DNA from 3 places in the Oceanobacillus sp. FSL K6-0251 genome. Region 1 is predicted to be linked to each of the others. Evidence: riboswitches for the same ligand, from Rfam matches in the RefSeq annotation. Region 1 holds a riboswitch; each other region holds the start of a gene.
The links. A riboswitch is a leader RNA that binds a small molecule or an ion and turns the genes downstream of it on or off. The one in region 1 is predicted to bind preQ1.
Positions count from the first base shown of each region.

Region 1 (2,324 bases):
TGCAGGAAGATTGTGTGCATCACCCAGAACGAATCATTGTTGCCCATCCATTTAACCCCGTTTACTTAATTCCATTGGTGGAAATCGCAGGAGGAAAGCAGACAGAGCGCAGTTATATGGAAAAGGCAGAGGAGCTTTATGAAAGCATGCATATGAAGCCGCTTGTGATGAAAGGTGAAATTGACGGCCACATTGGCGACCGGCTTATGGAAGCAATTTGGCGTGAAGGGCTTCATATTGTCAATGATGGCGTAGCGACAACGGAAGAGGTAGATAAAGCCATTGTCTACGGCCCTGGTCTTCGCTGGGCACTGATGGGACCATTTCTAACGCTTCATTTAGCAGGCGGTAAGGACGGGATGCGGCACATGCTTGAACAATTCGGCCCTGCATTGAAGCTGCCTTGGACCCGTTTAGTGGCACCTGAACTGACGGAAGAATTAAGTGAAAAAGTGATTTCAGGGACTGCTGAACAGAGCGGAGAGATTTCTATCGATGACCTTGAACATCGCCGGGACCGTTTCTTGATTAAATTAATGGGGCTTTTAGAGGAAGAAGGCTTCTGGCCGGCAGAAAGGCTGATCTCCTATGACAGAAAGTAAACAAGTATGGAAGGGCAATGTGTTACGTGCGTGGGTAGACTATAACGGACATCTGAACGATGCATACTATGCATTGATTTTCAGTTATAGCCTCGATGCTTTCATGGATGTGATCGGTCTGGATGAAGAAGGACGAAAAGCAAGTGCTTATACCATTTTTACGCTGGAAGCGCATATTAAATATGTAAAAGAGGCGCATGAAAACGAGGAGCTGCTTACAAAGGTCACTGTGTTGAACCGGGATGCAAAGCGTGTGCATCTTTGGTTTGAAATGAAAAACAAAGAAAATGATACTGTGGCAACCAGTGAACAGATGGTGATGGGGATAGATCAGTCATCTGGACGCCCTGCGCCGTTTCCGGAATCTGTTGATGTACGGATTAATCAATTTCCAAGACTGGCAAAAGAAAACTGGCCAGCAGGGGCAAACACGCTTATGGGGATTCGTGAGAAAAAGTAAAATATACAATAGCAGCTGAAAGCAGAATTTCATGCAGTAATCTGTAATGATGCTCCCTTTATCGTGGATAATGAAACGAATAAAGGGAGCTTTTGTAATATTAAAAAGAGAGAAAAAGCAAACACTGCAAAGCCAAACTGGTTGATGAAACGTAATTTCATGTTTGAAAAAAGAAATCAGGATAACATCATCAGGAAATATATGTTATACTGCCAATTGTAAAAGAAATTGAATAAAATCTACGATACAAAGTAGAAGAGGTTCTAGCTAACACCCTCTATAAAAAACTAAGGATACCCATACCGCGCCTTAGGTATGGTTTTTTGCATTTTTCGGGTGTTTAGAATTCTCTTTTTCAAATTGGAAAGGGGATTTTTTTATGGAAAAAAATAATCGAGCAGTTGTTGTATTCAGCGGTGGTCAGGATAGCACCACCTGTTTATTTTGGGCATTAGAAAAGTTTGAGCATGTAGAGTTAGTCACCTTCGACTACAATCAGCGCCACAGCTTAGAAATTGAGGTGGCAAAGGAAATCGCTGGAGATCAGGGATTGAGACATCATATTTTAGACATGTCTTTACTGAATCAATTAGCGCCCAATGCGCTGACCAGGGAGGACATTGAAGTAGAGAATGCAGAGGATGGCGGCATACCGAATACGTTTGTTCCGGGAAGAAATTTACTGTTCCTTTCTTTTGCAACCATTCTAGCCAAGCAAATTGATGCCAAGCATATTATTACGGGAGTTTGTGAAACAGATTTCAGCGGATATCCGGATTGCCGGGATATCTTTACCAAATCATTAAATGTCACCTTAAATCTATCCATGGATGAAGATTTTGTGATTCATACGCCATTAATGTGGCTGGATAAGGCAGAAACATGGGAATTAGCGGATGAACTGCAAGCCTTTGATTATGTCAGAGAACGGACGTTGACCTGTTATAACGGGGTTAGAGGAGCAGGATGCGGAGAATGTCCTGCATGTCAATTACGCCAGCGTGGATTAGACCAATACTTAGTTAGAAGACAGGAGATGAATCAGTAATGTTCGGGTTTCGTATTGTCGAAGAGCTGCAAAAGCTGGATAAAGATATTCATAGAGAAGAATTGGCCTATCACCAAAAACGCGTGATGGTAAGTAAAGAGTTTTCCTTCGATGCAGCGCACCATCTTCATTGTTATGAGGGGAAGTGTAAGAATCTGCATGGACATACGTATCAGGTTGTATTCGGTATCAGCGGTTTTGTAGATAAGGTGGG
Region 1 covers NZ_JBBORS010000001.1:2,299,022-2,301,345, forward strand. Annotated here, with positions in the region: gene MKY45_RS11595 (3-hydroxyacyl-CoA dehydrogenase NAD-binding domain-containing protein) at 1-602, shown strand, start outside; gene MKY45_RS11600 (thioesterase family protein) at 589-1,062, shown strand; PreQ1 riboswitch class I at 1,314-1,359, shown strand; gene queC (7-cyano-7-deazaguanine synthase QueC) at 1,442-2,110, shown strand; gene queD (6-carboxytetrahydropterin synthase QueD) at 2,110-2,324, shown strand, end outside.

Region 2 (2,324 bases), 1.3 Mb from region 1:
TCGGGGCATAAGTGCGACTTTAGCTCTGTCTGCGCCTGCCGGCTTGCCAATCGCTAAGTCTTCTTTAAAGGAGATGAGATTGGGGACCACGGAAAGCGGAGTGTATTTCTGGGAATTACTCACCCCATGAAACCCGTTGGAGCGGCTATATTCAGCATTTTTTATATGCTTTCCTATTCTTGAACCTAAAAAAACCAGCCGTCTGGCTGGTTTCTTGGTATGATAGGTTATTCAAAGTGATAGGGCATCAGCTGATCTTCTCAAGAAGCTTCTAACAACTCCGCTTTGTTTTTCACCTCATATTTACGTATGCACCGTACAAGAAGATAAACAAATGGCGTATCAATTATTGCCACCATCACCTTCCATATGTACTGCGATACAATCATCCCGATTAAAACACCTGTTGGAACAATCCCCCAAAATGCAATCGTAATAAATAGAACGGTATCAAAAAGCTGACTGGTCATCGTTGATAAGCTATTACGTAACCACAGCTTCTTTCTTCCATGCCGGTGCTTTAAGCGGTGAAAGATAGATACTCCTAAATGCTGACTGACAAAATAAGAAACTAAACTAGCTAAAATAACGCGAAAGCTTCCGTTAAAAATCGTTTCAAAAGCAGCCTGTTCCTGAAAACCTGCTGCTGGCGGAAGGTGTATGGCAATAAAAATAAAAATCATTGCAATAATTTGTGTGAAAAATCCTGCTTGTATCGTTTTGCGGGCAGCTTTTTTTCCATAAACCTCGCCAACCACATCCATTATCATATACGTAATCACATAAACAATCGCTGCAGCCGGCAATACAAAACTTCCCATTTGAAACAATTTGACCGACAAGACATTCGACAATAATAATAAGCCAACAAAGATGGCGTTAAAATAAATATACATTCTCCTGTTCCCTTCTCTTCAAAGGTGCAAGGATCTTAGTTTCCCTCTATCGATTATCAATCTTTTCCGGATACATATCATGCTGCATCAACCGGTTTTCTGCCATCTTTTCAAATTTTGTCCCTGCTTTTCCATAATTGCAATACGGGTCGATGGAAATACCTCCGCGGGGCGTAAACTTTCCTCTTACTTCAATATAACGCGGATCCATCAGCTCAATTAAATCGTTCATAATAATATTGACACAGTCCTCATGGAAGTCACCATGATTCCGGAAACTGAATAAATATAATTTTAAAGACTTACTCTCTACCATTTTGATATCTGGAATATAGCTGATATAAATCGTCCCAAAATCCGGCTGATTCGTTATCGGACAAAGCGTTGTAAATTCCGGACAGTTTAATTTCACAAAATAATCACGATTTGGATGCTGATTATCAAATGTTTCTAAAATCTCAGGTGTATAATCAAACGCATATTTCGTTTCTTTATTCCCCAGCAATTCAATTCCTTGAAGATCCTTCTCACTTCTTCCTGCCATACTCATCACCTCCTTTAGATATATTACGATAACAGAAATCAGTTATTTTCTATTACCTTGCAGTTCAAAACTTCCTCACATAGAAAAAGCCGTGCTCCCAAGGAACACGGCTTGATAATCGCAAGTTGTCCTTAGTTTTTTATAGAGGGTTTAAGCTAAGAACCTCTGCCTGAAGTTTAAAATAACACTTCATATTATAAGAATAGATAAAAGGCATGTCAAATTTTCTTTTTATCCCAGCCATCCTCTATCACAGCCAGAACCTGTGCCATGAGGCTATCCTTCCACATCCTCGCCAATAATCCGCACTTCCCGCTCTAACTGCACATCAAATTTCTCTTTTACCGTCGCTTGAACAAATTGAATTAAGGAAATATATTCGGAAGCCGTTGCATTTTGTTTATTTACAATAAAACCGGCATGCTTTGTGGAGACTTCTGCTCCGCCAATTTGCTTCCCTTGAAGATTACAGTCTTGGATCAGCTTGCCGGCAAAAAAACCGGGCGGGCGTTTGAACACACTGCCGCAAGACGGGTACTCGAGCGGCTGTTTGGATTCTCTTTTATATGTAAGATCATCCATCATTTCTTTAATTTCTTCTTTGTTCCCGGGCTTTAACGCGAATGTTGCTTCCAACACAATATAACCGTTGTCCGGGATGTTACTTGTGCGATAGCTGAGATCTAATTGCTCTGCTGTTAATGTCAGCAGTTCGCCGTCCTTTGTCGCAACTACCGTACTTTCCAGCGCATCTTTAATTTCTCCGCCATATGCACCTGCATTCATATATAGCGCTCCGCCGACGGAACCTGGAATACCGCAGGCAAACTCTAAACCGGCAAGCTCTTCATTTAAAGCAAAACGGGAAGCATCAATAATTCTTG
Region 2 covers NZ_JBBORS010000001.1:1,041,435-1,043,758, reverse strand. Annotated here, with positions in the region: gene MKY45_RS05225 (queuosine precursor transporter) at 261-896, opposite strand; gene queF (preQ(1) synthase) at 943-1,440, opposite strand; PreQ1 riboswitch class I at 1,566-1,612, opposite strand; gene murB (UDP-N-acetylmuramate dehydrogenase) at 1,717-2,324, opposite strand, start outside.
Region 2: linked by a shared signal. The riboswitch ahead of queF (preQ(1) synthase) and the one ahead of queC (7-cyano-7-deazaguanine synthase QueC) in region 1 are both predicted to bind preQ1.

Region 3 (2,324 bases), 1.4 Mb from region 1:
GATGAAGGTCTTTATCCGCGGCTCCCGGCTCATTCATACATGCGAACAGAGATAGATTATCGGAAAACTGTAAAAGCGTATAATCCATTTCAAACGTCGCTTGATTAAAATGATCCATCCTGCTGATCAGCCATTCCTGCCGCTCTGCTTCCTGCTGAACAAACGCTTTTGCTTCAGGGAGCGTGGATGTTACGAGAAAACGCTTATAATGTTCACTGCATAATAATGCGGCATACCTGTCCTTTTCCTGGACCTGCTCAATACCCTGCGTGTACAAGACGGTTTTTGGTATGTCTGGAAAATCGATAAAGGAATAGGGACGATTTGCCTGATCATTCCAAAAAGGCTGCTTGTCAAAGGCCTCCCAGCCGCAGTCATGCTGATAAGCTGCATAGATAACAGAATCTTTATAAGGCGTATGCTCGAAATAACCCGAGGCCAGATTTTTAACTATTTCTCCAGATACAGAAGCATGGTCTACCTGTGTTATAAAAATAAAATGGCCGTTCTGATTTCGGATAATCATTTTACTCATTCCCTTCCTTGTGATTGATTGCATGGAGAACGAAAGAGCCCCAGGAAGCTTTTCATATCATTAAAAAAATTACTTCTCCATTCTTAAAAAAGACGATGGATTACATTCTCCACCGTCTTTTTCTCTGTATTATATCATTTTATCAAAATGTATCCGTTTATATAAAGTATAGAAGATCGGAATGCCGATCAGTAAAACAATCAATTCACTGATTCCGGTTGTAAGCCATGTCAGCAGGAACGGTAATTGTAAAGCTATATTTAGCATAAAGGCAATAATAAACATATTAAAGCTGAAAATCAATGTATTTAGAAATAGCAGTGTCAGCTTGTTTTTAATATATTTTTTTAAGAAAATAATAATTCCTAAAGATATGGCGGTATGTGCTGTCCCGAATAAAAGATCCAATCCGCCTGCCATTGAAAATAAATTAGATGCAAATACACCAATCGTAATGCCGAAAAAGTAACGCTTATCAAAGATAATCAAATGGTTAAACATCTCTGATATTCGAAATTGAATCGCCCCAAATGCAACTGGGGAGACCAGTAGGGATACGGCGACATACAATGCTGCAATAATCCCGTTAATCACAAGTGTCCTTATATTCATATCCTGTTTTCCTCCTAGTTTTTTAGCGTGGGATGGTTACGAACCACGTTGAACCTAGCCTATCATACCAGTATCGAAGAAGGAAAACAATCGTTTTGTATATGTAATGATTTGGAAAACGCGAAGCCTTTAAACATAAAAACAAGTTTAACAGGGAGCGGACAAAATAAATGAAGTGACATCATGGAAAAGAAACGAAACTAAAAACAAACCCCCGGCTGTCAAATCGGGAGTTCGTCGTTATCAGGTTATTCTTCCAGTGCTGCTTCCAAAAATGTCCGATTAACCAATCCTTCAATTTCATCTGACTGCATATACCCAGCTTCGTAGCTGATCGTTGCCATTTCCTGCAGCACTTCTTCGTTGATTTCATACGTCGGATTGAGACGTTCGCTTGCTTCCAGCGTCTCCTCATAATCCAACTCGTTGCCTGTCGTTTCTTCAATGTGATTGACAAATAATTCAACTGCTTCTTCCTGATTCTCTTCAATAAATTCTACCGCCCTGGCGTGGGCACGCAAATAGGCCTGTGTTAATTCCTCATTGCTTTCCGTAAATGATTTTCGCGCAGTAACAACAGTTGTTGTTGATTCTGTACCCCATGCAAATTCTTCTTCATCAAGGAGGATGTCGGCGTTTGCCTGATTTTCCAGGTATACGCCCCAAGGCTCCTGTGTGGCCGCAGCATCAACGTCACCCTGCAGGAACAGCGTGGATGTATCGGCAGGCGCCTGCGGTACTAAGCTAATGGTTCCACCATCGTCATCTACTCCGAGTCCGACTTCATCTAATGCTTTTCGCAGCATGATGTCTTGCGTGGAACCGATCGTCGGGATGGCTACGCGCATGCCGTCAAGATCTTCAACGCTTTCAATCCCTGAATCTTCACGAGTGGCAAGGACAGCCCCGCCATTCACCGCTCCGGCAATGATTTCATGCTCCGGATTTCTTAAATAAGTTGTTGTTGCCGGAGACGGGCCAACAGTACCAATGTCGATATCCTGTGTGGACATAGCCTCCATAAAGGCACTGCCATCCGGGAATGTGGAGGTTTCGATATTTACCTCTTCTCCCATTTCTTCTTCAAAGTAACCATTTTCCAGCGCAACTACCGTAGTAATATGTGTAAAATTAGGGAAATATCCAATGTGTATTTCATCGGCAGCTTCTTCTGAAC
Region 3 covers NZ_JBBORS010000001.1:863,526-865,849, forward strand. Annotated here, with positions in the region: gene MKY45_RS04320 (DUF3891 family protein) at 1-535, opposite strand, end outside; gene MKY45_RS04325 (QueT transporter family protein) at 665-1,147, opposite strand; PreQ1 riboswitch class I at 1,156-1,200, opposite strand; gene MKY45_RS04330 (ABC transporter substrate-binding protein) at 1,396-2,324, opposite strand, start outside.
Region 3: linked by a shared signal. The riboswitch ahead of MKY45_RS04325 (QueT transporter family protein) and the one ahead of queC (7-cyano-7-deazaguanine synthase QueC) in region 1 are both predicted to bind preQ1.